DNA from 2 places in the Methylomonas sp. Uni0009 genome. Region 2 is predicted to be linked to the other one. Evidence: predicted binding sites of a transcription regulator. Region 2 holds the regulator's gene; the other holds the start of a gene.
What was found. Region 2 encodes HrcA, which represses chaperone genes, less so after heat shock. Its sites were predicted from a motif close to TNTTAGCACTCNNNNNNNNNGAGTGCTAANA; they were not measured.
Positions count from the first base shown of each region.

Region 1: rpoH (RNA polymerase sigma factor RpoH) is a predicted target of HrcA. The motif match lies at 2,426-2,456, and genes of this name have one in related genera.

Region 1 covers NZ_JBTAFN010000001.1:3,375,167-3,378,635, forward strand. The annotation lists gene ACWAU0_RS15650 (fructosamine kinase family protein) at 1-580, opposite strand, end outside; gene ACWAU0_RS15655 (glutamine--tRNA ligase/YqeY domain fusion protein) at 595-2,256, opposite strand; gene rpoH (RNA polymerase sigma factor RpoH) at 2,497-3,351, shown strand; tRNA gene ACWAU0_RS15665 (tRNA-Leu) at 3,400-3,469, shown strand, end outside.
Region 2 covers NZ_JBTAFN010000001.1:2,763,917-2,767,385, reverse strand. The annotation lists gene dnaK (molecular chaperone DnaK) at 1-885, opposite strand, end outside; gene grpE (nucleotide exchange factor GrpE) at 957-1,595, opposite strand; gene hrcA (heat-inducible transcriptional repressor HrcA) at 1,646-2,686, opposite strand; gene ACWAU0_RS13015 (hypothetical protein) at 3,040-3,174, opposite strand; gene ACWAU0_RS13010 (glycine zipper 2TM domain-containing protein) at 3,240-3,469, opposite strand, start outside.

The sequences.
Region 1 (3,469 bases), 610 kb from region 2:
AGGATGGGTGAGGGCGGTAATCGCTAAAAAAATCGCCAATTCTTTCCAGCAGTTTTCCCCCTTGGCTCTGCAGCGCTCCGCGATAACCGTTGGCGGCGGCAAACTGTAATTGTTTGCCCAGGCGTTGTTGCTGCCAAAAACTGACCCAATCGTCGTATCTAGTATTGTGCTGTGGCGTGGAGCCTATGGTGTTGTCGATGTGCCAGCCGAAATAGGCTTGCGGTCGCTGGTGCAGCAAGGCCAGTTGTTCGCCGAATAAGCTGGCGCTACGGCTATGCAACGCGCCCAATTCGATGAATTCCAACACCAGATAAGCGTGTTGTTGACATTCGCCAAAGCAAATCACCTTGGGCACGCGCACCGCGCCGATGTCGGCCAACTCGCGTAAACCGGCCGCTTCCGCTACAAACATCTCTGCCAGGCTTGCCCGGTTTAATTTGATGAACCAGTCGATATTGGCGGCTTGCAGCCGGTAAGCGCTGTTGATGTCGCCACCGCCGATAGTGCTGAGGCGGTGGTTGTTAAGAGACTGGCCGGTTTGGGTTTCGAGATGGCTAACTAAGGGTTGCAGCGCGGCCATGGTTAATTACCTTGCTACTTTGCCCAACTGTCGCGCAAGGTCACGGTACGGTTAAACACCAATTTTTCCGCGGTGCTGTCGGCATAGTCCAGGCAAAAATACCCGGTGCGCTCAAATTGATAACGGGTATCCGGCGTGGCGGCTGCCAAACTGGCTTCTACCCGGCAATCAGTCAACACTTCCAGCGAATTGGGATTGATGCCGTCCAGGAAATTATCCAGCGTGTCCGGGTTGGGGTGGCTGAATAACCTGTCGTATAAACGTAATTCGGCGGGCAGGGCGTGTTGTTCAGAAACCCAATGGATTACGCCTTTTACTTTGCGGCCTTCGGGGTTTTTGCCTAAGGTGGCCGGATCGTAGCTGCAACGCAGTTCGATGACATTACCGGCTGCGTCTTTAATCACTTCCTCGCATTTGATCACATAGGAGCCGCGCAAGCGCACTTCGCCGCCTGGCACCAAACGCTTGAAGTCTTTAGGCGGGTTTTCCATGAAATCGTCTTGTTCGATCAAAATGGTTTTGGAAAAGCTGACTTCGCGGCTGCCCATTTCCGGTTTTTGCGGATGGTTGGCGATTTGATAAGTTTCGGTTTTACCGTCTTCCCAGTTGCCGATCACCACTTTTAACGGTCTCAACACAGCCATCGCTCTGGGCGCGCGTTCGTTCAAGTCTTCACGGATGCAGTTTTCCAGCACGCCCATTTCGATCCAGGAATCGTTTTTGGTGACGCCGATGCGTTCGCAGAAATCGCGAATCGCTTCCGGGGTAAAACCGGCCCGGCGCAGGCCGGAAATAGTCGGCATCCGGGGATCGTCCCAGCCGTTGACGTGCTTTTCGGTGACCAATTGCAGAAGTTTACGCTTGCTGACGATGGTGTATTCCAATTGCAAGCGGGCGAATTCGATTTGCTGTGGATGGCAAGGGGTTTGCAACTTGTCCAGCACCCAGTCGTAGAGTGGGCGGTGATCTTCAAATTCCAGGGTGCAGATCGAGTGGGTGATGCCTTCCAAAGCATCGGAAATGCAATGGGTGTAGTCGTACATGGGGTACAAACACCAGGCATCGCCGGTACGTTGGTGATGAACACGGCGAATGCGGTAGATGGTCGGGTCGCGCATATTAATGTTAGGCGAGGCCATATCGATTTTGGCGCGCAGCACATACTGGCCGTCAGCAAATTCGCCGGCCCGCATGCGGGTAAATAAATCCAGGTTTTCTTGGATGGAGCGGCTACGGTCCGGGCTTTCTTTACCGGGTTCGGTCAAGGTGCCGCGGTCCGCGCGCATTTGTTCCGGGGTCGAACTGTCGACATAGGCATCGCCTTGTTTAATCAACTGCACCGCGTAAGCGTAGAGTTGTTCGAAATAGTCGGAAGCGTGATATTTTCCGGCCCATTTAAACCCTAACCATTGCACGTCGCGTTCGATGGCTTCCATATATTCGACGCTTTCTTTTTCCGGATTGGTGTCGTCAAAGCGCAAGTTACAAGTGCCTTGGTTCTCGGCGGCCAGTGTGAAATTCAGGCAAATCGATTTGGCGTGGCCGATGTGCAGATAGCCATTGGGTTCGGGGGGAAAGCGGGTGGCAACTTTGCCGTTGTTTTTGTTGGCGGCCAGATCGGCGGCAATGATGTGTCTAATAAAGTTGGATGATACGGGGCTATCGGAAGCTGACATGTTTGAGTAAATGGCTGTGGTTTTGATGAGTTAGGCGGAGATTTCTGACTTAATCTGCATTTTAACGAGTTTGGTCGGAATTCGTAAAGGCGGCATCGCTAGCTGCTTACACAGCAAAATTGAAGCAAAAATCAGTGTAACTATCTGTATCAAAAGATTTTTACTAAATTATTAGCACTCTCGTGTTTCGAGTGCTAGAATTCGGTTAACGTTAATTTATTCCGCGGAAACGAGGGTGATATGAACAACAGCTTGGCTTTGCCGATCAATTTATCGGTTGGGACGTTTGATTCTTACTTGAACTTAGTCGCCCAAATGCCCAAACTCAGCGTCGAGCAGGAGCAGGACTTGGCGTTACGTTACCGGGATGAAGGCGACCTGAATGCTGCGCGTGAGCTGGTGATGTCCAATTTGCGCTTCGTGGCTCATGTAGCCAGAGGCTATGCCGGTTACGGTTTGCCGTTGGCGGACATTGTACAGGAAGGCAATATCGGCTTGATGAAAGCGGTCAAGCGTTTCGACCCCGACATGGGTGTGCGCTTGGTGTCGTTTGCCGTACATTGGATCAAAGCGGAAATTCACGAATATGTGATTAAAAACTGGCGCATCGTTAAAGTTGCTACCACTAAAGCGCAGCGCAAACTGTTTTTTAATCTGCGTAAGTTTAAAAACGACTTGAACTATCTATCGCAAGACGATGCGGAAGCGATAGCAGAGAACCTGGACGTGGACGTCAAAACGGTTTACGAAATGGAACGGCGTTTGGACGGTCGCGATATAGGACTTGAGCCAACGGGCGATGACAGCGAAGATCATGTGCAAGCACCCATCGCTTATCTGGAACAGCATGGTGCCGATCCGGCTTTATTGCTGGAAAATAGCGACTGGGAAGACCGCAAGGAAGAATTGCTGATGGATGCCATGGCTGGCTTGGACGACAGAAGCCGCGATATTCTGGCTAGCCGCTGGTTGGTGGAAGAAAAAGCCACTTTGCACGAATTGGCGGACCGTTATCAAGTGTCGGCCGAGCGTATCAGACAGCTTGAACAAAACGCCATGAAAAAGCTGAAAGCAGCGGTAATATTGGCAGCGTAAAAAATAGTTTGGCATTTCTGCAAAAATCAGTATAATGACGCTTTCTTTGCCGGGGTGGTGAAACTGGTAGACGCGCCGGATTCAAAATCCGGTTCCGAAAGGAGTGTCGGTTCGATTC
Region 2 (3,469 bases):
ATGTTTCGGACCGGACGCATCGGCGGTGATGTACGGCAGATTGATGTCAGTTTGTTCAGCTGATGACAACTCAATTTTGGCTTTTTCCGCAGCTTCTTTCAGACGTTGCAGCGCCAATGGATCGTTGTGCAGATCGATGCCGCTATCGCGTTTAAATTCGCCAGCCAGGAAATCGATGATCCGCAAGTCAAAGTCCTCACCGCCCAGGAAAGTATCGCCGTTGGTGGCCAATACTTCGAACTGGTGTTCGCCTTCGATTTCGGCAATTTCGATGATGGAAATATCGAAAGTACCGCCGCCTAGGTCATAGACCGCAATGGTAGTGTCGCCTTTCGGTTTGTCCATACCGAACGCCAGCGCCGCCGCAGTCGGCTCGTTGATAATACGTTTCACATCAAGACCGGCGATACGGCCGGCGTCTTTAGTCGCTTGACGTTGCGAGTCGTTGAAGTACGCAGGCACGGTGATGACCGCTTCGGTGACTTCTTCGCCCAAAAACGCTTCCGCGTCTTTTTTCAGTTTCATCAGCACCCGTGATGATACTTCCGGCGGCGCCATTTTTTTACCGTGACATTCCACCCAGGCGTCACCGTTATTGGCTTCCATAATTTTATAAGGCACCATTTTGATGTCTTTTTGTACCGCGTCTTCTTTAAAACGGCGGCCGATCAAGCGTTTGATCGCGAACAAGGTATTTTCAGGGTTGGTCACCGCCTGACGCTTGGCGGACTGACCGACCAACACTTCGTTGTCGCCGGTGAAAGCGATGATGGAAGGCGTGGTGCGCGCGCCTTCGCTGTTTTCGATAACCCGCGCGGTGCCGTTTTCCAGGACTGCGACGCAGGAGTTGGTGGTTCCTAAATCGATGCCGATCATTTTGCCCATTGATATTCTCCAGACTTGAATTGGTAATAAATTAAAAAGTTGTTAGCGATATGCGGTTGATCGTCTTAATTTCAAGCCTGCTCATCGATTTTTGCGCTATCGGCTGGTTTGTCCTCGGCTTTCGCCACCACCACCATGGCAGGGCGCAATAAACGGCCGTTCAACACATAGCCTTTTTGGAAGACGTTTAATACGGTATTGGGTTGGGCGGTGGCACTTGGCTGCATGACCATCGCTTGGTGCAATTCCGGATTGAATGCTTGACCGATGGGGTCGACGGTTTCGATATTAAATTTGGCAAATACCGACTCGAATTGTTTGATGGTCAATTCACTGCCTTCGCGTAGTTTCACTATCTCCGGGCTATCGCCGGTTGCCGCTTGCAGGCCTAATTCCAAACTATCCAGAACACTCAGCAATTCTTTCGCAAATTTGGCCAGACCGTATTTGCGTTCGTCGTCCAAGTCTTTTTGCACGCGCTTTTTTAAATTTTCCATCTCGGCCATCGTGCGGATGGCTTTATCCAGATTCGCAGCAGCTTGTTGCTGAGCCTGCTCCAATTGTTCCTGCAAGGCTTCCACAGTGACTGGGGCGGCACCAGAGGCTTCGGTTGACTGTTCGTCGGCGTCGATTGGCTTGGTTTGTTCCAAAACTTCGGCGATCAAATCGCTATCCGATTGGGGTTCGTGGCTAGATTGCTGATGACTCATTACTTACTCCATGGTTCTAAATTTTTTAGTTGGCCTAACGATAGGGCCATTTATTTCGGATTCAAGGCCGCGCCCAATAATTTTGCCGTCACATCCACGAACGGAATCACTTTTTCATACGCCATTCGGGTGGGGCCGATCACGCCCAACACCCCCACCACTTCGTCATTCACTGAATAAGGCGCCGTCACCAGGCTGCAATGATCGAATGCGCTATAGCCGGACTCTTCACCGATAAAAATCTGCACGCCTTCGGCCTGTAGACACTGATCCAATAAATGAATGACGCCGCGCTTTTGGCTAAAAGCTTCGAACAACTGTTTGAGTCGTTCCATATCCGACAACTCGGAAAAGCCCATTAGATTGGTTTCGCCGCTCAACACATAGTCGTCGTTGGGTTGTTCGCTGAAGGTCAGCTGCGCCATGTTCACCGCGTCCATCATGCCTTGATTGACCTGCCGCTGATCGAGCTCCATCTCCCGCACCACCAAATCGCGAATTTTCGCCAAGCTGCGGCCGGAATAAACCGAATTCAAATAGTTGGCAGCCTGTTGTAATTCCGCAGGACTGAATTGCTTGTGGGTATGAATAATTTTATTGTGCACTTCCTGGTCGTCAGTGACGAAAATCACCAACACTCGGGTATTGGACATCGGCAGGAATTCGATATGCCGCAATGTGACGCTTTCTCGGCGCGGCAAAGTCACCACGCCGGCCATCCTCGTCACGTCTGACAGCAATTTAGAAGCCTTGCTCAACACGTCGCTGGCTTTATCCGCCTCGCCTTTCAGGCCATGTTGCAGTTGATCCAATTCGCTGGATGCCAGCGGCTTGACGGTTAACAAACTGTCGACAAATAAACGATAGCCGCTCACGGTCGGGACTCGGCCGGCGGATGTGTGCGGGGAATGGATCAAACCCATCTCTTCCAGATCCGCCATCACATTGCGAATGCTGGCGGGGCTCAGCTTTAACTGCGGATCTTTAGATAACAAACGCGAACCAACAGGCTGACCGTCCTGAATATAACGCTCAACCAAGGTTTTTAATAAATACAGCGATCTTTCGTTTAAATCTTGTCCGCCAGCCACGTCATCCCCCAAATTCCGTTAGCACTCGATATTGGTGAGTGCCAGACAGCAAAGCTATCAGCTGGGTTCGGCCTTGTCAACGGCTTGAACAGGTTATGAATAAACTAAGCGCAGCCAGCACAATCAAGGGCTGGGATTGAATATCCGAAGCCCCCGTGTCGTGGAGAACGGATCGATGGGCAGTTTGTTCAGGAATTACGATTTTTAGATGTATCTTCGATATTGCCCAACAACCGGCAATAAAAAACCCTGCAAGTCTGGGACTTGCAGGGTTCTAATTCGATCTAGCGTTTGCTTATCCGGACTGTATGGCAGGAACGCAAACGGCCAATAAACCGCAACCGCCAGTGGTCTCAAGCCCCCATTTGGGAGAAAGACAACACATAGTAGCTATAGTAGGCAACGACAAAAAACAACAATACATTCAATAACTTTTCTACTCTGCTGTATTGCTCTTGTTGATATTTTTTACCATTTTTTATTCTCATTTTGTCCTCCTGTCGCATGAGTCATCCAAAAATTCAAAACCGGTTAATTGATTGGCGGTAGCTGATTAACGGCTCATACTGTTGCCGATCCAGGCGCCGGCGGCGGCACCGATGCCGGCTCCCAACGGGTCGCCTCTACTCATCTCGTAACCCGCCGCACTGCCTAACGCGCCGCCTACCAAGCCCTGAGTGGAGCGTTGGTCGTAACTGTTGTAGCGCGGTGCGGGCGGCGGTGCCGGGACGTACTGCGTAACCCTCCCCGGTACATACACCCGCTCGACCTCGACGTACCGGT